Hahella sp. HNIBRBA332: one gene and its partner. The protein of the gene in region 1 binds, or shares a complex with, the protein of each later gene. Links are inferred from orthologs where the notes say so. Each region holds a gene or a part of one and is shown on either strand. Other genes may lie near its edges.

Evidence for each region.
Region 2: the proteins of accA (region 1) and accD are in contact, whole or in part, in a solved structure (PDB 8UXZ), measured with the Escherichia coli proteins. The link is inferred for Hahella sp. HNIBRBA332 from one-to-one orthologs.

What each region holds. Positions count from the first base shown.
Region 1 is NZ_CP132203.1:3,865,966-3,878,146, reverse strand. The notes cover bases 7,562-10,474. They hold accA (acetyl-CoA carboxylase carboxyl transferase subunit alpha), read left to right. Parts: upstream 7,562-8,497; coding sequence 8,498-9,451; downstream 9,452-10,474. Other genes in these bases: tilS (tRNA lysidine(34) synthetase TilS), read left to right, coding at 9,435-10,474; dnaE (DNA polymerase III subunit alpha), read left to right, coding at 7,562-8,395. Also shown: O5O45_RS17155 (DUF3080 domain-containing protein), read left to right, coding at 1-877; O5O45_RS17150 (GspE/PulE family protein), read right to left, coding at 854-2,638; O5O45_RS17145 (DUF2069 domain-containing protein), read right to left, coding at 2,728-3,096; wrbA (NAD(P)H:quinone oxidoreductase), read right to left, coding at 3,125-3,745; arsC (arsenate reductase (glutaredoxin)), read right to left, coding at 3,775-4,131; O5O45_RS17130 (TlpA family protein disulfide reductase), read left to right, coding at 4,282-4,809; more of dnaE, read left to right, coding at 4,919-7,561; more of tilS, read left to right, coding at 10,475-10,778; O5O45_RS17110 (type 2 periplasmic-binding domain-containing protein), read right to left, coding at 10,781-11,560; O5O45_RS17105 (CTP synthase), read left to right, coding at 11,950-12,181. UniProt on the Escherichia coli protein: Component of the acetyl coenzyme A carboxylase (ACC) complex. First, biotin carboxylase catalyzes the carboxylation of biotin on its carrier protein (BCCP) and then the CO(2) group is transferred by the carboxyltransferase to acetyl-CoA to form malonyl-CoA.
Region 2 is NZ_CP132203.1:1,286,685-1,297,055, forward strand. The notes cover bases 7,403-10,371. They hold accD (acetyl-CoA carboxylase, carboxyltransferase subunit beta), read left to right. Parts: upstream 7,403-8,405; coding sequence 8,406-9,338; downstream 9,339-10,371. Other genes in these bases: trpB (tryptophan synthase subunit beta), read left to right, coding at 7,403-7,569; trpA (tryptophan synthase subunit alpha), read left to right, coding at 7,582-8,385; folC (bifunctional tetrahydrofolate synthase/dihydrofolate synthase), read left to right, coding at 9,384-10,371. In the rest of the region: asd (aspartate-semialdehyde dehydrogenase), read left to right, coding at 7-1,122; O5O45_RS06100 (FimV/HubP family polar landmark protein), read left to right, coding at 1,666-4,704; tRNA pseudouridine(38-40) synthase TruA, read left to right, coding at 4,752-5,603; O5O45_RS06110 (phosphoribosylanthranilate isomerase), read left to right, coding at 5,724-6,365; more of trpB, read left to right, coding at 6,349-7,402.

The DNA of each region.
Region 1 (12,181 bases):
TTTACTGGATTTCCTGGGGCTGACCGGCTGTGAGTTGAATCAGTTGGTGGGCTTTCGCAACAGTTCGCTCGGGAAGATGATGCCCGCCAGTCAGAAGTGGCTTTATGAGCAGCAGTTTCTGAGGTTGGGCGAGGCCTGTCTGACGACGCTTGCGTCGCAAGAGGAAGACGCGGACCTTGCCGGAGAGCTGCGTCGCGCACTGGCGAGTAAGCGCGATGAGATTGGCGATGTGGCCTGGAACGCAACTTGGGCCGGGCCGGAATGGCAAGCGTTGATGTCGCAGAAAGAAGGCGGGTTCGAGTTGGACTTTCAGGCGGGCGACTGGGCGGAACTGAGCCTGGCGTTATCTGCATTGGCCGAGTGGTCGACGCAGCCGGAGTCGGCCAGTTTGGACGCTGATAGTTTAGAAGCGCTTAATCGTCGTTTGCTGACTTATCCAATGGTGGGGCGGCTGCTTTTCTCCGCGGAAGAGGCTTCTGCGCAAATGGGCGCGATCGTTGAAGGGTTGCGTCGCCGACTGGCTGAGCGCCCGCTCTGTGTGAGCGGGGCTCCAACGGAGCGCAGCCGCATCCTGCAAAATGTACTCGTCAATATTTACAGCGTCCGTGTGCAACCCTATTTGGCGCAACTGGAAAAAGCCCGTCGCGACTGGCTGCCGCCCCTGCAGCGCTCCTATGAACAGTTGCAAGGGGAGCTGTCAGTGGCGTTGCAGGGGTTCGCACAGCGCTACCTACAGGAAGGGGAGTCCAGTCTATGGTGGGAATTCCGCCACAACGCCGCGGCGCATGCGGCGATATGGACGGAGATGTTGGCCCAGTGCGGAATGGCGCCCGGCAACCCGGGAGCGATGACCTCAGATGATCGCCAGACTCGATGAAGGCGTCACCCTTAATACCTCTTCTATCGTGGTCATGCCATTGGCCACTTTTTGCGCGCCACTCAAGCGCAGCGTGCGCATGCCTTCCTTCACCGCCACTTTGCGGATACGCTCCAGGTCGCACTGTTCATTGATGGACTCTTTTACACTCTCGCTGAGCAGCATGACTTCATAAACGCCCGCTCGTCCGCGATAGCCAGTGTTGCGACACTCCAGACATCCTACCGGAGCGCAGGCATGATCCGGTTTGGAGGCTTTCCAGGGCTGGATCAGATTCTGCCAGTCCTTATCGTCAATCGTGGTGGGTTCTTTGCAGTTAGGACATAACACTCGCACCAGACGCTGCGCCATGACGCCCAATACCGTGGCTTTCACCAGGTAGCCGGGTACGCCCAGCTCAAGCAGACGCGTGATGGCGCTGGGGGCGTCGTTGGTATGCAGCGTGGAAAGCACCAAGTGGCCGGTCAGCGCCGCCTGGATCGCCATTTCGGCGGTTTCCAGGTCGCGGATCTCGCCCACCATGATGATGTCGGGGTCTTGTCGCAGCAACGCTCTGACGCCGCTGGCGAAAGTAACCCCGATCCCGCTCTGCACTTGCATCTGGTTGAAGGCCGGTTCCACCATCTCAATGGGATCCTCGATCGAACACACATTGACTTCTGAGGTGGCCAGGCTTTTCAGCGTGGAATAGAGCGTGGTGGTTTTGCCTGATCCGGTAGGTCCCGTCACCAATATGATGCCGTTGGGCTGGCTGGTCATGGAGTTCCAGCGACGGCTGTCGTCCTGGCCGAAGCCCAGGTCGGAGAAGGAACGCAGCAATACATCCGGGTCAAATACCCGCATGACCAGCTTTTCACCAAAGGCGGTAGGCAGCGTGGAAAGTCGCAGCTCGATTTCCAAACCGTCCGGGTTCTTGGTCTTGATGCGGCCATCCTGAGGTTTGCGCTTTTCCGCTACGTTTAGACGACCCAGTATTTTCAGCCGGCTCACCACCGCCATGGACACCTGCATAGGCAGCTCATAAACGTTGTGCAGCACCCCGTCGATACGGAATCTCACCTGACCAATTTCGCGGCGCGGCTCAATGTGAATATCGCTGGCGCGCTGGTCGAAGGCGTATTGCAACAACCAATCCACGATATTAACGATGTGTTGGTCATTGGCGTCCGGGTTGGCGACGTTGCCCAGTTCCAGCAGCTGCTCGAAATTGCCGATAGCGGCGGAGGTTTCCCCGCGCCCGCCTACCGCTTTATCCACCGAGGTGGCGAGTCGATAGAACTCAACCGTGAAACGACGGATGTCCGCAGGGTTGGCCACTACCCGTTTGATGTCCTTACGGACCACATGGCGCAGGTTGTCTTCCCAGCCGGTGACAAAGGGCTCGGCGCTGGCGATCACCACGTGATCCTTGTGTATTTCCACGCCCAGGATGCGATGACGCTGGGCATAGGCGAAGGACATCAGGGAGGCCACGCCCCGGGCGTCTATTTTCAAGGGGTCGATATGGAAATAAGGTTGCCCCGCTTCCTTCGCCAGCCAGGAGGATAATTCTTCCAGGTCAAAGGCTTTACCGGAATTGTGATCAATCAGGCCGGAATTGACGACCTGCTCGATAGGGTGCAGGGCCAGTTCGCTTTTACTGCGGGGAGAACTCAGGAACTTTTCTCCTTCTTCCTGAGTGATCCGTTTCAGACGCACCAGACGCTTGATAATATCGACGGTGGTCAGCCATTGGGGTTGTGCGGAGGCGGCGATACTCATTGACTTATTTTACTGTTGTCTAATTCGAAAAAGTGATTTGCCCGCCCCAAGCCGCCGACATCGCTGTCAATGCGGCCTGGACGCCTGATTCAGGCGGCGCGGCGCGCTTGTGCGTTCCATTTAATAAAGCACAGTATTGTACTGAACAGGATAACGCTCATTACGGCGAGAGCGCCACTGATCATTAAATTCTGTCCCGCTGCGTAATCGCCGACGGCCCTTATAAAGTATAGGCAGAGCACAAAGCATAACCAGATCAGGCCGCGTACGTGGCCCAGATATACGGCCGGGAAAAACGCCAGCAGCGGCAGACATTTCACGCTGATAATCAGCAGCCATGCGGTTTCGGTATTTTGGGAAATGCTCTGCCAGGTGCTGAACAGCACTAAAAGGGTCAGGATCAGATAGCTCGCTGTTACCGAGGAGCGGGCGATTTTAACTTTTTGCGATAGGGACAACGTTAATCTCCAGTTTTCGCGATAGGGCTCAAGCCCTGGTGATAGCCAATCGATGCGCCAGTTCCGCCACCCGGCGGCCCAAAGCCCGACACAATTGCAACTCCGTCTCATCCGGACGACGGGCGCCATCGGAACCGGACCAGTGGCCTGCGCCATAGGGTGAGCCGCCCCCACGTGTTTCGCTGAGGCCTGATTCGGTATAAGGCAGGCCAACCAACAGCATGCCGTGGTGCAGCAGGGGCGTCAGCATGGTCTGCAGAGTGGTCTCCTGACCGCCATGAAGGCTGCTGGTGGAGGTGAAAGCGGCGGCGGGTTTGTCGATAAGGGCGCCCGCCTGCCACAGAGAACCAGTTTGGTCGAGAAAGTATTTCAAAGGGGCCGCCATGTTGCCGAAGCGGGTGGGCGACCCGATTACCAGGCCGCTACAGCCTTCCAGGTCTTCCAAGGTGCAGTAAACATCGCCTTCTTCGGGGATGGCCGGGGCTGTCGCTTCGCAAATGGCTGATACGGGAGGAACGGTGCGTACGCGGACCTCCATGCCTGATACTTGCGCCGCGCCGCGGGCGACATGCTGCGCCAGTGTGCGGGTGGCGCCGTTACGGCTGTAATAGAGCACCAGCAGATAAGGAGAGTCGGTCGCTGATTTCATAGTTTCCTTCCTTTATATAGATGGAGAAATTACAGCAGCTCGTTGACGTTTTCCGGCGGGCGGCCCAGCACTGCGCGGTCGCCTTTGATGACAACCGGGCGTTCGATCAATTTGGGATGAGCGACCATCGCATCGATCAAGGCGTCTTCGCTCAGGTCGGCGTTGGCCAAATTGAGGGTTTTGTATTCATCTTCGCCTTTACGCAACAGGTCTCTGGCGGAAATGCCGAGCTTGGCCAGGGCTGCTTTCAGCTCTTCAGCATTGGGAGGCGTTTCCAGGTACTTCACTATGGTAGGGGCCGCGCCGCTGTCTTCGATAATTTGCAGTGTCTGCCGGGATTTGGAGCAGCGTGGGTTGTGCCAGATAGTGAGGGTGCTTTTACTCATCGTCTGTTTCCTGTTATTGCAGTAAAGGGGGCAAGTTTAAGCATCTGCGGATCGCATTTCTAACACTTTCAATGACGGAAAGGCCAGACTCCCATTTCGCCCGCTTTTTTCGTGTAGAATGCCGGTCAGCGTATTACCTGGAGAAACATTTTGATCGCTCGTCAAACTGCCCACGGCCTGTTTCAAGTCATTGCAAGTGGTGTGTCGATTATCCGTTGGTCCGCATTCAAAGCACTGATTGCAGGGACCCTGTTCGCTTTGCTGGCGGGCTGTTCGGAAGATAAAGGCGATGCGCCGCTGGAGAAGGTGGTGAAGCTGGCGAATGGCGGAGAAATTAACCTGGATCACTTAGGCGGGCAGTGGATCATCCTGAATTTCTGGGCGGAGTGGTGCGGGCCCTGCAAGGTTGAAATTCCTGAGTTGAATGAGCTAAATAGGCATCCCGGCGTCATTGTCCTGGGGGTGGACTATGATGGCCACAAAGGGGAAGCGCTGACCAAAACCATCGACAAAATGGGCATTAACTTCCCTGTATTGCAAGGCGATCCGACCCGTCATTGGAAAGTGGAAATTCCTAAGGTGTTGCCGACCACGCTGTTGATTCATGACGGCAAGGTGCAGCGCGAGATGATCGGCGCGCAGACGAAAAGTGCGATTTTGTCGGTTATTCCGCAATAATCGCCGCCAATTGGCGTCTATATTTAAGAATTTGTGATTTTATTGAGAATTGTTGGCTGGCGCGGATCTGAGAGCCGTGTTGCACGAAGAAACTGGAGATAAAGGCCCGATGGGCGATTTTATTCATTTACGCATTCATACAGAATTTTCTCTGGTTGACGGACTGGTAAAGGTCAAACCTTTGGTCAAAAAACTGGCCGATATGGGGATGCCTGCGGTGGCGGTGACCGATCAGTCCAACATGTGCTGTCTGGTCAAATACTACAAAGCGGCGGCGGGCGCAGGCGTGAAACCGGTGGTCGGCGCCGATGTCTGGGTGGAAAACCTGGATGATCCTCTGGCCCCGTTTCGACTCACTTTATACGCCCGCAATGAGACCGGCTACCGCAACCTGACGGAGCTCATATCCCGCGGCTTTACTGAGGGGCAGTCCCACGGTAAAGCCATTTTGAGAAAAGACTGGATCGCCGCTCAGGCGGAAGGCATGTTGGCGATGTCCGGCGCCAAATATGGCGATGTCGGTCAGGCGTTGCTGGCGGGTAAGCTGGAGCTGGCGCGCGAGCGGCTGGCCTTTTGGATGGAAATGTTCCCGGATGCGTATTATCTGGAGCTGCAACGCACGGGGCGGATCAATGATGAAGAGTGCGTGCACGCCTCTGTCGAATTGGCGATGGAAACCGGCTGTCCGGTTGTCGCCACCAACGATGTGCATTTCCTTGAGCGTGACGACTTTGAAGCCCATGAGGCAAGGGTGTGTATCCATGAAAGTCGCACTTTGGACGACCCACGTCGGGAGCGCCGCTTCAGCGAAGAGCAGTACCTGAAGTCGGCTGACGAAATGCGCGAGCTGTTTTCGGATATTCCCGAAGCGATTGAGAATACCGTGGAGATCGCCAAGCGCTGCAACGTCAGTCTGCGTCTGGGTAAATACTTCCTGCCTAACTACCCCATTCCAGAAGGAATGACCATTGATGAATTTTTCATCAAAGTCTCAGAAGAGGGGCTGGAGGAGCGGCTGGCCACGCTGTTTAAGCGTGATGACCCAGAATACGACAATAAACGGCGAAGCTATTATGACCGGCTTAAGTTTGAGCTGGACATCATCACCCAGATGGGGTTCCCCGGCTACTTCCTCATCGTTATGGACTTCATTAAATGGGCCAAGAACAACGGCGTGCCGGTGGGCCCGGGACGGGGCTCCGGCGCCGGCTCTCTGGTGGCCTATGCGTTAAAAATCACAGACCTGGATCCTCTCGCCTACGACTTGCTGTTCGAGCGATTCCTAAACCCGGAACGGGTATCGATGCCGGACTTTGACGTCGACTTCTGTATGGAAGGCCGCGACCGCGTTATCGCCTACGTGGCCGAAGCCTATGGGCGTAATGCAGTGTCCCAGATCATCACCTTCGGAACCATGGCGGCGAAGGCGGTAGTGCGGGACGTAGCGCGGGTGCAGGGGCGGCCGTATTCCATGGGTGATCGCCTGTCCAAGCTGATCCCCTTTGAAGTGGGCATGACTCTGGCCAAAGCGTATGAACAAGAAGAGCCGCTGCGAGAATATCTGACCACGGATGAAGAAGCGGCGGAAATCTGGGAGATGGCGCGCAAGCTGGAGGGGGTTACCCGTAACGTCGGTAAGCACGCCGGTGGTGTGGTGATCGCGCCCACCAAATTGACGGACTTTGCGCCCTTGTACTGTGATGAAACCGGCTCGGGGCTGGTGACGCAGTTCGATAAGGACGACGTAGAACAGGCGGGGCTGGTCAAGTTCGACTTCCTGGGGCTGCGTACGTTGACCATCGTCGACTGGGCGGTGGACATCATTAACCGTCAGCAGGCGGAAAAAGGCGAACCACCGCTGGATATCAACTTTATCCCATTGGATGACGCGCCAACTTTCAATCTGCTCAAGCATGGTGAAACCACTGCGGTGTTCCAGCTTGAATCCCGCGGAATGAAAGAACTTATCCGACGTCTGATGCCGGACTGCTTTGAAGATATCATCGCTCTTGTGGCCCTGTTCCGTCCGGGGCCGCTGCAATCGGGCATGGTTGACGACTTTATCAACCGTAAGCATGGGCGCGCCGAGTTGGCCTACCCGCATCCGGATTATCAGCTGGAGTCTTTGAAACCCGTCCTGCAGCCCACCTACGGCATCATCCTGTATCAGGAACAGGTAATGCAGATCGCCCAGGTAATGGCGGGTTACACCCTTGGCGGCGCGGACTTGCTGCGTCGAGCCATGGGTAAAAAGAAACCTGAGGAAATGGCCAAGCAAAAGGCGATCTTCGTTGAAGGAAGCATCAACCAGGGTATTGATCAGGATCTGGCGGAAAAGATCTTTGACCTGGTGGAGAAGTTTGCGGGTTACGGTTTCAACAAGTCGCACTCCGCTGCTTACGCCTTGGTGTCTTACCAGACTGCCTGGCTGAAGTGCCACTATCCTGCGCCGTTCATGGCGGCGGTGCTTACCGCGGATATGCAGAACACCGATAAAGTGGTGACGCTGGTGGAAGAGTGTCGGCGGATGAAGCTGGACTTGGTGTTGCCGGACGTCAACAACAGCAGTTATACCTTCACCGTCGACGATAAGAATCGCATTGTCTACGGTCTGGGCGCCGTAAAAGGGCTGGGTGAAGGCCCTGTGCAAAGTATTTTAGACGCCCGCGAAGAAGGCGGTCCCTTTCGCGATCTGTTCGATTTCTGTCAGCGGGTGGATTTGCGCCGGGTCAACAAGCGCGCTCTGGAAGCGCTGGTCCGCTCCGGCGCCATGGATAAACTGGGGCCGAACCGCGCCCGTATGATGGCGTCTATCAATGAGGCCGTGCGTCGGGCGGATCAACACTCCCGTAATGAAGACGCCGGTATGCTGGACTTGTTCGGTGAGGTGGTGCCGGAAACCGATCCGAACCCCTACAGCGCGACGGAAGGCATGCAGGAGTGGAGCGATAAGGAACGCCTGAAATTAGAGAAGGAGACTCTGGGCCTTTATCTGACGGGTCACCCGTTTGATGAATACGAGCAGGAAGTGCGCCGCTTCGTGCGTACGCCCATTTCGGAATTGCGTCCCGGCAAGAGTCCGCAAAATGTCGCGGGCCTGGTAGTGGCGGTGCGCACGATGAAGAGTAAACGTGGCGGATACATAGGTTTTGCTACGTTAGATGATCGTAGCGGCCGTATTGAAGTGACTTTTTTCTCCGACGCCTACGAGCAAGCCAAAGAAATGCTGCACAACGATCGCATTCTGGTCGTGGAGGGCGTCGTTGGCGAAGACGACTACTCTGGTGGGCTTTCTGTCCGGGCGAAAATGACTTCGGACATCGGTCAAGCACGATTGAAGTTCGCCAAAGAGCTTATTCTCTTTGTACACGAAAAAGACTTTAATAACGGCTTTATTGACGAACTGGGCGGCGTTTTGGGAGAACATCGCGCCGAGGGCTGCCCGGTTTTGATCAATTATGAAACGGAAACCGCCCGCACCAGACTGCGTCTGGCCGAAGATTGGCGGGTTAATCCAAGCGATGAATTGATTCAGGGGCTGCGATATTTGTTGGGCAAGGAGCGGGTGCAACTGCGCTACAGTTGATCCCTCGCTTGTATCCGGCAAAGCATGGAGTGACATGCGCGCCAGCTCAAGCTCAAGAGACATAGCCGAGCAAGAAAAACTATGAGTAAGCATGAAAAGCAGATGAACCCTTACTATCTCGACTTCGAACAGCCGATCGCCGAGCTGGAGGAAAAGATAGAGGAGTTGCGTCTGGTTGGTAACGACAGTGAATTGAACATCACTGACGAGATCAACCGTCTGAAATCCAAGAGCGTGTCGCTCACGGAAAATATTTTTGCGGATCTGTCCTCTTGGGATATTTCCCGCCTGTCCCGTCATCCCAAGCGTCCTTATACGCTGGACTATGTGCGGATGATTTTTGAAGATTTCGACGAATTGCACGGCGATCGTAAGTACGCTGACGATCTGGCTATCGTTGGCGGCATCGCCAGGCTGGATGACGAGCCTGTTATGATTATCGGGCATCAGAAAGGTCGCGAAATCAAAGAGAAAGTAAAGCGTAACTTCGGCATGCCGCGTCCTGAGGGGTACCGCAAGGCGCTACGCCTGATGGAAATGGCCGAACGCTTCAAAATGCCGATACTTACCTTTATCGATACCCCCGGCGCATATCCGGGCATTGGCGCGGAAGAGCGTGGTCAAAGCGAGGCGATTGCATTTAACCTGGCGGTCATGTCCCGCTTGAAGACGCCGATAATCTCAACGGTCATCGGTGAAGGCGGTTCCGGCGGCGCTTTGGCGGTTGGCGTTTGCGATCGCTTGATCATGCTGCAATATTCCACTTATTCCGTTATCTCTCCAGAAGGCTGCGCCTCCATTTTGTGGAAAAACGCTGAGTACGCCGCCAACGCTGCGGAAGCGATGGGCATTACGGCCAAGCGTCTTGCCGAGCTGGGCTTTGCGGATAAGGTATTGGATGAGCCTCTGGGCGGCGCGCATCGTAACCCAGAGCTGATGGCCGGTCATATCAAGGCGGCTCTAAAAGATTCTCTAAGCCAGTTGCTGGAAATGGATACCGAGGAGCTGGTCGCAGAGCGGTATAAGCGCCTGACGTCCTATGAGCGCTTCCTCTAAGACCCCCCGTGACGCCGCTGGTATCGAGCGGCGTCTTCTCTCGGCCCTTCGCGGCCTGCCTGACTTTTCCCGATTGTATATCGCCTATAGCGGTGGCCTGGATTCCAGCGTGTTGTTGCATGCTGCGCGGCGCGTTTGGCCTGCAGGGGCGCACATGGAAGCAATACATGTGCATCATGGACTCAGTCCGAATGCAGACATCTGGATGGAGCATTGTCAGAAGGAATGCCAGAGTCTGGACATAACATGCCTTGCGCATCCCGTGAACGTGGCGGCGAATGGCGATAGTCTTGAGGCGGCTGCCCGTGAGGCCCGTTATCGCGTATTCGAGCGCTACCTGAGTGAGCATGCGGGTGCGGTGTTGCTGCAAGGCCATCATCAAAATGATCAGGCCGAAACTATCCTGTTTCGGCTGCTCAAAGGGCATGGCGTGAAAGGGCTCGCCGGCATTCCCTGTCAGCGCACATTGGGAAAAGGAATGCTGAGACGACCTTTGCTGAACTTTACCCGCTTGGAGCTGGAAGCGCTTGCGCAACGCTGGGGATTGACCTGGGTGGAAGATGAAAGTAACGCCGACGCCTTGTTTGACAGAAATTTTCTTCGTAACGAAATACTTCGGCCAATGAGTGTGCGATGGCGCAACGCTGTGGCGATGATTGCCGAGACTGGCCGGCGTATGTCGGAAGCCTCCAGCCTGTTGGATGAGTTGGCGGAGATAGATTTACAGGGCGAGACAGTAAGTGCGGACGAGCTGGAGCTTGCTGTACTATCAGGCTTGTCGCCTCATCGCAGGAAGAATGCGTTGCGATACTGGTTGCAAGCCGCCGGGTTAGCGCCGTCGGAAAGCGATCTGGTCGAGATTCTTGCGCAGATGCTTCATGCGGAAGGCTCCCACCAACCATGCTATCCATTAGGTGAAAGCGTTTTGCGTCGGCACGATGGGAGGCTATTTATCACGGAGACGATTGTTACGCCTCCATCGGGCTACGAAGTGGTCTGGCCTCTGGCGGAGGTATTGTTGACCCCGGTGGGCAGGCTGGTTGCTGAGCCCGCTAATGCGGGGCTGCGCCAACCTGCAGTCGATGAAACCGTGATTGTTCGGTTTCGCCATGGTGGAGAACGTTTTCGGCCCAAAGGGCGCGGTGGTTCCTGTACTTTAAAAAAATGGCTGCAGGAGCGGGGAATTCCTCCGTGGCGGCGAGACAGTATCCCTTTGATTTATTTCAATAACGAGCTGGTTGCAGTGGGGAGCTATGGCGTGGCCGAGCAATACGCCGCCTCCGACAATGCGTGGCTGCCAACGTTCTATCCATTCACTCGCTCGTAATTCTACTGTGCTTGATGGAAGTCCGCTTTTAGCCAATATTGGCTCCCTTTCGGCGTAGATTCTGGCAGATATGGATTTTCCAGAACGAACAGTTTTCTTCCGCTAAGATTGGCTCTTTCAAGCATGCTTTGATGATGCGAAAAGAAAAGTTGGTCAAAGCCGCCATTTGCAATAGCCTTCTGCAGGCCGATTTCCACGCGCTGGGCGAGCTTGGTGTTTGACTTGTTTACGACGAAGTAAACGGGGAGGGGGTAATACATAAGAATGGAGTCTTCCACTTTGAGTTCGGGAAGAAACGGATAACGCTGCTCGTATTCATCCCAGGCTTCATTTATACCCCGGGGAAAATAGTCGAACCTTTCGGTAATGAGCATCTTAAATAGCGTCTCGTAATCCGAGGAGAGTTCAAGCGGGATGTTGTTCGCCTTGAGTACATGAACGTCGGGCCAGTCGTGACCAAAGCCGGCGGTCAGAGTTTTTAGCTCATTTAGGGTCTTAATGGCGTGAAAGCGGCCTTGATCGGATTGACGAATCAGAAATACGCGATATCCCAGCGCGCCCTTTAGTATGGGGATGCGAATAGGGAGGAAGTTTTCATCCAGTGAGCCGTTCTCTGGTCTCCAAATGATGTCAATGTTGAATCCCTGACGCAGGAATATCTCGTTGCGGGTTTGGGAGGCCCTGATTTTTGCGTCTTCCATCTCATAGGCGCCATGAGAGCTGAGAGTTTCCTCCAAAGCCAGCTTCAGCAGCTGCCTCGGATATTCATACCGAAGGTCCATTTCGGACTCCGGAACAGGATATCTCACCTTGGTTACTTCTAGTGCGCCGACAAGGAGAGATTGTGTCAGCAATAGAAGCGCTCCAACTGTTTTCAATATGAAGCCAGAGATTTGTGACGCCGCAGTAAAGTCCGCCATCGCAGATTGATCGTTTGAATTCGAGCCAGCCATAGTTGAAGTATAGTCATTTGGCCGGAAACAGCCCGAACGCCTATCCATAACGAGATTTTTCGCTGGTCGAGGCGGCTAGAGGCGCTGTTGTCAATCCGGGGAATTCGTCGCATCATTCATTGAGATACCCCCCTGTTTCTGCTATTCTGACGTCCCATCTTTGAGATGAATAATCTCCCTCCTTTCCGATTAACATCTGTTACACCAACGGGTTTTGCATGACGCGCTATATATTCGTCACAGGTGGGGTTGTTTCTTCCTTGGGGAAGGGCATCGCATCCGCATCTTTGGCCGCTATCCTTGAAGCACGCGGACTTAAAGTCACCATCCTGAAACTGGATCCTTACATCAACGTGGACCCGGGCACCATGAGCCCCTTCCAGCATGGAGAAGTCTTCGTCACCGAAGACGGCGCGGAAACGGATCTTGACCTTGGTCACTATGAGCGGT
Region 2 (10,371 bases), 2.6 Mb from region 1 along the record:
AAGCAAATGAAGAAAGTGGGTCTGGTAGGATGGCGGGGCATGGTAGGCTCCGTTTTGATGCAGCGCATGCAAGAAGAGAACGATTTCGCGCACATCGATCCGATATTCTTCACCACATCCCAGGTTGGTCAGGCGGCGCCTGACTTTGGCAAACCCGCGCCAGCGTTGAAAGACGCTACCTCCATTCAAGACCTGAGTGAAATGGACATTATTATTTCCTGCCAGGGCGGCGACTACACCAATGACGTGTATCCGCAATTGCGCGCCGCTGGCTGGAATGGTTACTGGATCGACGCCGCCTCCGCATTGCGCATGAAAGACGATGCGGTCATCGTGTTGGATCCGGTTAACCGTAAAGTTATTGATCGCGCTATCGACCAGGGGCGCAAGGATTTCATTGGCGGTAACTGCACCGTCAGCCTGATGTTGCTGGCCTTGGGCGGCTTGTTTGAGCAGGATCTGGTGGAGTGGGTCAGCCCGATGACCTATCAGGCGGCTTCTGGCGCAGGCGCACAGAACATGCGCGAGCTGATCAAGCAAATGGGCTCCGTTTACGATAGCGTATCCGCTGAACTGGCCGACCCCGCCAGCTCCATTCTGGAAATTGATCGTCTGGTGGCGGAAAGAATGCGCGGCGGCGAATTTCCTGTGGATCAGTTTGGCGTGCCGTTGGCCGGCAGCCTGATTCCCTGGATCGACAAGCCCATGCCTTCCGGCCAGAGCAAAGAAGAGTGGAAGGCGCAGGCGGAAGCCAACAAAATTCTGGGCAGAGAAGGGGCTCCGATTCCTATCGATGGCCTCTGCGTACGCATCGGCGCTATGCGCTGCCACAGCCAGGCGATGACGATCAAGCTGCGTAAGGATGTTCCTCTGCCGGAAATCGAGCAGATGCTGGCCACGTCCAACGACTGGGCGAAGGTGATTCCCAACGATCGCGACATCTCTATGCGTGAGCTGACTCCGGCGCGGGTGAACGGCGGTCTGGATATTCCGGTGGGCCGTTTGCGCAAGCTGAGCATGGGGCCAGAGTATCTGGGGGCATTCACTGTCGGCGATCAGTTGTTATGGGGCGCAGCCGAGCCGTTACGTCGTACGCTGGCGATTTTGCTGGGTAATATCTGATATCGCGGTTTTGCGACGGCGCCGGTTTTTTGACGCAATCGGCGCCGTTAAATCTGGAAAAATTTGCATTCGTCGTTACAATACCGCTCAAGTGAAAGGCTTATTCCGATTCGCTTGAGCGGTAATCCCGCCTGACTCGGACGGAGTTATCAGTTTCCGAATAACTACCTCCGCCTTTGTTGCTCATTTCCATCTCTGGACTAAATTTAAGTGTGTGATGGCCGATATGGCTTTTTTACGCAAGCGCGTATGACGCATTATCCGCTTCTGGAGTTTGGGAAGTGGTTGATCTGCATGTAAATTGATCAACCAGACAGGCTTGTATTAAAAATCATCCGTTTGGCCGTTTTGAATAGGCCTAATTTCTTGTAAAAATGCAGGACCTAATTAATACTTAGTAGCAATATTGAAAGTTTATTCTAAACATTCTCAATCAACTGAGATTTTTAACGACATTTGACGCCGTCAGATAACCTCGGGCGGCGCCGGAAAGCTCGGCGCGCCACCTGATGAGGTGAAGAATTAATAGAAAGGAAAGACGCTATGGTTCGCAAACTCGCGATTGCAGTATTAACAATGTCCGCGCTTTCATCGGGGGTGGCTAAGGCGCTAGGGTTAGGCGAAGCAAAAGTTTATTCATCGCTCAATCAGCCGCTGAATGCGGAAATCGAGCTGGTCAGCGTTCGTGATCTCACCGAGAGCGAAATTTTGACGAATCTGGCCTCCCGGGAAGCGTTCCAGCGCGCCAACCTGGACCGGGTGTATTTCCTTTCGGATTTGCGCTTCAAAGTTTTATTCAAAGACGGCAAGGCCTATGTTCGAGTCACCAGCTCCAAGCCGGTGCGCGAACCTTATCTGAATTTCCTGATGGAAGTGACCTGGCCCAGCGGAAGACTGTTGCGAGAGTACGCGCTTCTGATCGATCCGCCTACGTTTAGCAGCGAGAGCGTGAAGCCCGCGCAGGTTGCGCCGGCCAGAACCACCACCGCCAGCGCGCCTGCTACGACAACGCGCCCTTCCACTTCAACGACCACTACCAGAACAACCGCTCCTTCCTCCTCGTCCACCTATGATGCGCCCTCTACTTCAGGCTCTTATGGACCGACAGGCGGCGATGACACCTTGTGGGAGATTGCGCTGAAAACCCGTCCGGACAGCAGCGTGTCTCCGCAGCAGATGATGTTGGCGATTCAGGATTTAAATCCGGACGCTTTCTTCGACAGCAATATCAACAAGCTGAAATCCGGTCAGGTATTGCGTATCCCTGACATGGAGCAGATCCAGCAGCGCAGCAATCGCGACGCCGTGCGTCAGGTCAGCCTGCAAAACCGCGAGTTTGCGGAAGGGCGCGCGCCATCCACTCGTCAGGTGGATGCATCAGGAACCGGTCGTAGCCAGACTGGCTCCGCCGCGTCGCAAACCGACGAAGACAAGTTGAGAATTATTGTCTCCAAAACCGGCGAAAATGCTTCGACAACGCCGGAGAAGGCCGGTGAGTCCACTGGCTCGCGCGGCGGCACTTCGAAAACCGCGGAAGAGCTGAGTCTGGCGCAGGAGAAGCTGGATCAGGTCTCTCGTGAAAACGAAGACCTGAAGAGCCGGATGGAAGATCTGCAGAGTCAGTTAGAGACGATGCAGCGTCTGGTGTCGCTGAAAGATGATCAATTGGCGGCCTTGCAATCAAAAGTGGGTGAAACGGGTGGCGATACTACCGCCCCGACGCTTCCTGAAGAGCCTGTTATGCCGGGTGACGAAGGCATGCTTCCCGGGGAAGAGCCCATGACGCCAAGCGAGCCTTCTATGGGCTTGGGCGATGAGCCGTCCACGATGGGTGAGGGGACGCCAATGTCTCCCGGCATGGAGACTCCGGAAGATCAAGCTGGCATGAATGCGCCCGAGACGCCTGAGCCCGTCGCCCCCGTCACGCCAGTAGAACCTGAGCAGCCTCCTGTCGCCGTAGACAAAAAGCCGCCAACGCCAGCGGTTACCGAGCCGACTCCACAGCCTGAGCCGGAAAGCTGGATCGACATCATCAAGAACAACGTGATTTACCAGGCCGCCATTGGCGGCGGCGCGGTTTTGTTGCTGTTGATCCTTTGGTTGCTGGCCCGCCGCGGCGGCAAGAAAGAAGCGGAAGCGGATGATGAAGCTCTGGATATCGCAGACCACGACAATCTGGCGCTGGACCTGGATATCGAAGCGGAAGACGGCGAGGGTGAAGCGAAAGTCGGCGGCGATGATCCTATCGCGGAAGCAGACGTTTATATCGCGTATCAGCGTTTCGACCAGGCGGTGCAAGTGCTTGACGCCGCACTGGAAGAAAATCCCAATAATCAGGAGTATCGCCTGAAACTGTTGGAAGTGTTGGGTGAAGCTAAAGAAGGCGCGCGCTTCAATGAAACCTATAACCATCTGCGCGAAGCTGGCAACACCGCTATCGTGAACCGCGCTGATGAGATCAAATCCCGGTTCTCCGACCTGGATGATGAGCCAGGCTTGTCCCTGGACGATCTGGAAAGTCAGTTGCTGGGCGGCGATGATTTCGCCTCTTCAACTGCGGACGATGACGAGTTGGATTTGGATCTTGACGCCAACTTGGATGCGACAGTTCCCAATCAGCCTTCTGCACTGAGCGAGCCTGAAGAGCTGGAGCCAGTCGAGGAAGCTGAAGATAACCTGGATATCGACTTTGACCTGAGTGAAATCGATCTGGGCGAAACCGACAAGGACGAAGTGGAGGAGGCAGAATCCTCTTCCGGTTATGACAAAGGCATTGATTACGTATCAAGCAAAGCGCCTGCTGAGGAGGAATCCCTGGAGGATTCTTTCGAGACGGCGGATGACTCTCTCGAATCCCTTGAAGAAGACGGTTTTGAGTTGGCGGACGCCGAAGAGCTGGAGTCAGACTTCGAGCTGGATACTGTCGGCCTGGACGATGACCTGGAAACGCTGGATCTGGAGAGCGACCTTAGCGACGAACTGCTGGATATGGATGCGCCAGTTGAAAGCGACGAGCTGGACGAAAGCCTTGATCTGGATATGAATCTGGAAGAGGAAGAGCCCTCCCTGGATTTGGATGATAGCGATCTGGACCTGTCTCTTGACGAACAGCCTGCGGAAAGCAAAGAGTTCACCGGCGCTGAGCTGTCCAGTGATGTGGCGGAAGAATTCGTGCAACAGGTTGATGATCTGGAAGACGAACTGCCGGACTTGAGCGCTTCCTTCGACGAAGAGCCGAAAGCGGATGTCTCAGCGGAGTTGGATACGGATCTCGACTTTAACCTGGATGATGACTTTGGCGACAAAACCATCGTGCAGCCGCAAGAGCCTGCGCCAAGCGTGGCGGCGGAATCGAAACCCGCCGCTAAAGAAGGCATGCAGGACGAGTTCGTGGAAGAACTGGAAGAAGACTTCAACTTCCTGTCCGACACCGACGAAGCCGCCACTAAACTGGATCTGGCCAGAGCCTACATCGACATGGGCGACCGTGAAGGGGCTCGCGACATCCTGGAAGAGGTTGTCGAAGAAGGCAACAACGACCAGAAGCAGGAAGCCGCTTCCTTGCTGAAGAGACTTGCATAATTCCGCTACTTTTCAATAATGCTGCCCTCAAGTATTGAGGGCGGCTTATGAATCCAACCAGTTCGAACCAGTCATTGTACCCACTTTCCAACGATCTCCTGCCAGATACCGGGCGCGTCGCGCTGGTGTTGGGCTATGACGGCTCCCGTTATCACGGCTGGCAGGCGCAAAACTCAGGCGTGCCGTCCGTGCAGGCGGAAGTAGAGGCCGCCTTATCAAAAGTCGCAGATCATCCCGTTAGTGTCGTGTGCGCTGGTCGCACCGACGCTGGCGTTCATGCGGTGAACCAGGTGGTTCACTTCGAGACGAAGGCGCAGCGCAGCCCGTATTCCTGGGCGATGGGCGTCAATCATTTTCTCCCGGCGGACGTGTCCGTGAGCTGGGCGGGCGCGGTGTCTGAAGATTTCCATGCCCGTTACACCGCTACCTCTCGCAGCTACCGCTACATCATCTATAACCATCCGATTCGCCCCGCGTGGCTTAATAGCAACGTTACCTGGAACTACCGTCCTCTCGATGTGGAAAGTATGGCCGCCGCCGGCGCGCATCTTTTAGGGGAAAATGACTTCAGCGCATTTCGTGGTTCTGACTGTCAATCCAAGTCGCCTTTTCGCAATCTGACCCGGCTTGAAGTGAGCAGGGTCGGCGATATGGTTGTGATAGAGGTGGAGGCGAACGCGTTTTTGCACCACATGGTGCGCAACATTTCAGGCACCCTGATGGCGGTGGGAATTGGTAAGAAACCATCGGACTGGGTGGCGGATGTTCTCGCTTCCAAGAAGCGCTCAAAAGCCGGGGTGACGGCGCCGCCCTTCGGGCTGTATTTGACTTCAGTTACCTATCCTGAAAAGTTTGCGATTCCTTCGTTGCGGAAAGGGCCGTTTTTTCTCGGGGCCTGATATCCTCGATTTCCCGAAGCCGCTTTAACTCGCTATAATCCCAAGCCTGTTATGCGCCGCCGAATCGCTGACTTGAACTTTTCCGGAAAACGACAACAGCATAAAAAAGGAAGAGATAAAATGAATGCCCGCAACAAGCGCGTACGCTGCAAAATCTGCGGCATCCTTGAGTTGGAGCATGCGCTGGCGGTCTCCGACGCCGGCGGCGACGCCATTGGATTTGTTTTTTACCCGCCCAGCCCCCGATACATTGATCCCGTCGCAGCCAGCCGCATTATCGCCAAGCTGCCTCCCTTTATTACTACTGTTGGCCTCTTCGTCAATCATGACGCGGAGCAGGTGAGGGAGATATTGAATGTCGTTCCCCTTGATGTGCTGCAGTTTCACGGCGATGAAGACAACGATTTTTGCCGCAGTTTTTCCCGTCCTTTTTACAAGGCCATTGGCGTAGGCGAAGAGACCGACGTCGTCGCAGAAGCAGCCAGGTATCCAGATGCGGCGGCTTTATTGTTTGACACCCATGACCCGCAATTACGCGGCGGCACCGGAAGAGTTTTCGACTGGTCCCGCATTCGTCATGAGTTGGGCAAGCCGGTGATTCTCGCCGGCGGCCTTAATCCGACCAATGTGGCGGAAGCTATTCGCACTGTCAGGCCCTACGCCGTTGATGTTAGCGGTGGCGTTGAAGCAAGCAAGGGCGTGAAGAGCATTGAATTAATCCAGGAATTTATAGGTGAGGTATATCGTGAGTACGAGGTTTGACGCTGAAACGCTGGCCAATATTCCGGACCATCGCGGCCACTTCGGCCATTACGGCGGCCGATTCGTATCCGAGACGCTCATGTCTTCGCTGTTGGAGCTGGAGCAGCATTACGAAAAACTGCGTATCGACCCCAAGTTCCAGGAAGAATTCGACTCGGATCTGGCGGATTACGTAGGTCGCCCATCTCCTTTGTATTTTGCGGAGCGTCTGACCAGACAGGTTGGCGGCGCCAGGATTTATCTGAAGCGGGAAGATCTCAATCATACCGGCGCTCATAAGGTGAACAACACCATCGGGCAGGCGTTGCTGGCGAAGTATCTCGGCAAGCCGCGCATCATCGCCGAAACTGGCGCAGGCCAGCACGGTGTGGCGACGGCGACCGTCGCCGCTCGTCTGGGATTGAAATGCGTGGTCTACATGGGCGAAGAGGATGTGCGCAGGCAGTCTTTGAATGTCTACCGCATGAAACTCCTGGGCGCAGAAGTACGTCCCGTCACCAGCGGCACCAAGACCCTCAAGGATGCGATGAACGAAGCATTGCGGGATTGGGTGACCTACGTTGACGATACTTTCTACATCATCGGCACGGTAGCGGGTCCGCACCCGTATCCCAAGCTGGTGCGGGAATTTCAGTCCATTATTGGTCGTGAAGCGCGCCTGCAGTGCATGGAGAAAGAAGGGCGGCTTCCGGACGCATTGGTGGCCTGTGTGGGTGGCGGCTCTAACGCTATCGGTTTGTTTTATCCTTTCATCGCGGATGAGCAGATCAAAATGTACGGCGTGGAAGCCGGCGGACTGGGATTGGAGACCGGTCAGCACGCAGCGCCGCTTTGCGCGGGTCGTCCCGGCGTATTACATGGCAACCGCACGTATTTGATGGAAGACGAAAACGGCCAAATCTCCGCTACACACTCTATTTCAGCGGGTCTCGACTATCCGGGCGTTGGTCCTGAGCACGCCTGGCTTAAAGACATCAAACGTGCGGATTATGTTTCGGCGACGGATGACGAGGCGCTGCGCGCATTTCACACCCTGACTCGGGTGGAAGGCATTATGCCGGCGCTGGAATCCAGTCATGCGGTGGCGTACGCCATGAAGCTGGCCAAGACCATGGATAAGGATCAGATCATCATCGTCAATCTGTCCGGACGCGGCGATAAAGACATCCATACGGTGGCCAAGCTTGACGGAATTGAATTTTAAAAAGGGTGTGACATGAGTCGAATTAAGCAATGCCTGGAGACGTTGAAGGCGAATAATAAAACAGCGCTGATTCCCTATGTGACCGCGGGCGACCCCGCACCGCAGCACACTGTAGATATCATGCATGCCTTGGTTGAATCGGGCGCTGACATTATTGAATTAGGCGTGCCGTTTTCCGATCCCATGGCGGACGGCCCTGTGATTCAGTTGGCCTGTGAGCGCGCGCTGGAACACGGAACTTCCCTGAAAATGGTATTGGGCATGGTGGAGGAGTTCCGCAAGACCAACACGGAGACGCCTGTTGTATTGATGGGGTATTTGAACCCGGTGGAGGCCATGGGCGTGCATCCATTTACCGATGCAGCCAAGGCGGCGGGCGTGGATGGCGTATTGATCGTGGATTTGCCGCCGGAAGAAGCGGATATGGCTGCGCCGCATCTGAAACGGGCGGGGCTGGATGTCATCTTTCTGATTGCGCCCACCACTACGGAGGATCGTATCGCCGCCGCTGCGAAGTTCGGCAGCGGATACCTGTACTATGTATCGTTGAAAGGGGTGACTGGCTCCAATGCCCTGGATATAGACGATGTGGAAAAACATGTCAGCGCCATCAAGTCTCTGACCGTTATGCCTGTCGGCGTGGGCTTCGGCATCAAAGACGCGGCCACGGCGAAAGCAGTGTCGGCAGTATCCGATGGTGTAATTGTCGGTAGCGCACTTGTGAATACAATAGCGACTAATGCTGAAAATCCTGAGCAGATGCGCGCCAAAGTGAAAGAGCTGCTTAGCTCCATGCGCGCCGCGATGGACGAATAAACAAGTGAGTAGGGTTAAATATGAGTAACTGGTTAGAAAAAATTATTCCGGGAATGGGAGGGGCTCAGTCCAAGCACAAGAGTAACGTTCCCGAAGGCTTGTGGAAAAAGTGCCCTAAGTGCAGCGCCGTACTCTATCGCCCTGAACTGGAAAAAAACCTGGATGTGTGCCCCAAATGTCAGCACCACATGCGCATATCCGCACGCAGACGCATCGATATTTTCCTGGACGGCGCCGACAGAGTGGAGATCGCCCCTGAGCTGGAGCCGGCGGATCGTCTGAAGTTCAAAGACACCAAGCGCTATAAAGACCGTCTGGTCAGCAATCAGAAAGCGACCGGTGAGAAAGACGCCCTGGTGGCCTTCAAGGGAACTGTCGCCGGCGTGCCGGTTGCGGCGGTGGCGTTTGAATTCAACTTTCTGGGCGGCTCCATGGGCGCGGTGGTGGGCGAGAAGTTCGTTCGCGCCGTAAATGTCTGTCTGGAAGAAAACCGCGCACTGATCTGCTTCTCCGCCAGTGGTGGGGCGCGTATGCAAGAGGCGCTGATCTCCCTGATGCAGATGGCGAAAACCGCCGCGGCGCTGGAAGTGATGAAGCAGCGTGGCCTCCCTTACATTTCTGTGATGACTGACCCCGTATTCGGCGGCGTATCCGCCAGTCTCGCTATGCTGGGCGACCTGAATGTGGCGGAGCCCAATGCGCTGATCGGCTTCGCAGGCCCTCGCGTTATTGAGCAGACCGTGCGCGAAAAGTTGCCCGAAGGCTTCCAGCGCAGTGAATTTTTGCTGGAGCATGGCGCGCTGGATATGATTCTTGCCCGCAATCAATTGCGTCGCAGACTGTCGATGCTCATCTCCAAAATGATGAAGCTGCCTGAGCCTGAATTTGAAAACGAAGAAGATCTCGAAGAAGAGGAAATGGAAATACCGGAACCGCCAGAAAACCTGGAATAAGCCGGTCTTAGCCTGATATCGGATCTCAAAGCGTAGATAAGGAATATGGAATCTCGAAGACTGTCTGACTGGCTTGACTATGTATCGCAACTGCATAGTCAGGTCATAGAAATGGGCCTGGATCGCGTTAATGACGTATTCCACCGACTTTGCCGTAACGCCAGGCTGGCGAAAACCGTTGTCACCCTTGCAGGAACAAACGGTAAAGGCTCTACGCTGGCGGCGGTGGAGGCGCTTGCTCTCGCCGCGGGTAAAACGGTGGGCGCTTACACGTCGCCTCATATTCTGCGTTTTAATGAGCGTGTGCGCATTAATGGCGTTGATGTCAGCGATGAGGCGCTTGAAGGGGCGTTCGCCGCTGTAGAATCGGCTCGCGGTCAAACGGCGCTGACCTATTTTGAGTTCACCACGTTGGTGGGGTTCTATTTGTTTCAACAGGCCAAACTGGACTTGGTTCTGCTGGAAGTCGGTCTGGGTGGACGCCTGGATGCGGTTAACATTGTCGATCCGGATCTGGCGGTGATTACCAGCGTGGATCTGGATCATCAGGAGTGGCTGGGTGATTCCCGTGAAGATATCGGCCGTGAAAAGGCGGGTATTCTGAGGCCGGGTATTCCTCTGGTCATCGCCGAAGAGGCTCCGCCGACCAGTGTGGTGGATGTGGCTGGGAAGCTGGGGTGCGCAACCTTCATCTGGCGTCAGGATTATACGCTTGAGCGTGCTGGCGAAGCGTCGCAAGCCCTGCAGTGGCGAGGTCGCCGCAAGCATGCGGACATCGTCATTGACGGCCTGAGTGATAACGGTCTGCCTATGGCCAATATGGCGGCGGCCATGCAGGCCGCCATGCTGCTGGACTTTCCGTTGTCCGAATCTCAAATCGCCGCTGCGATCGCCGGCCTCAAGGTTCAGGGGCGCTTCCAGTTATTGCGCCGTGACCCGGAAGTATATGCTGATGTGGGGCATAACCCCCATGCCGCACGCTATCTCAAGCAATGGCTGTGCGGATTGCCGGTTAAAAAGCCGCAGGTGGCGG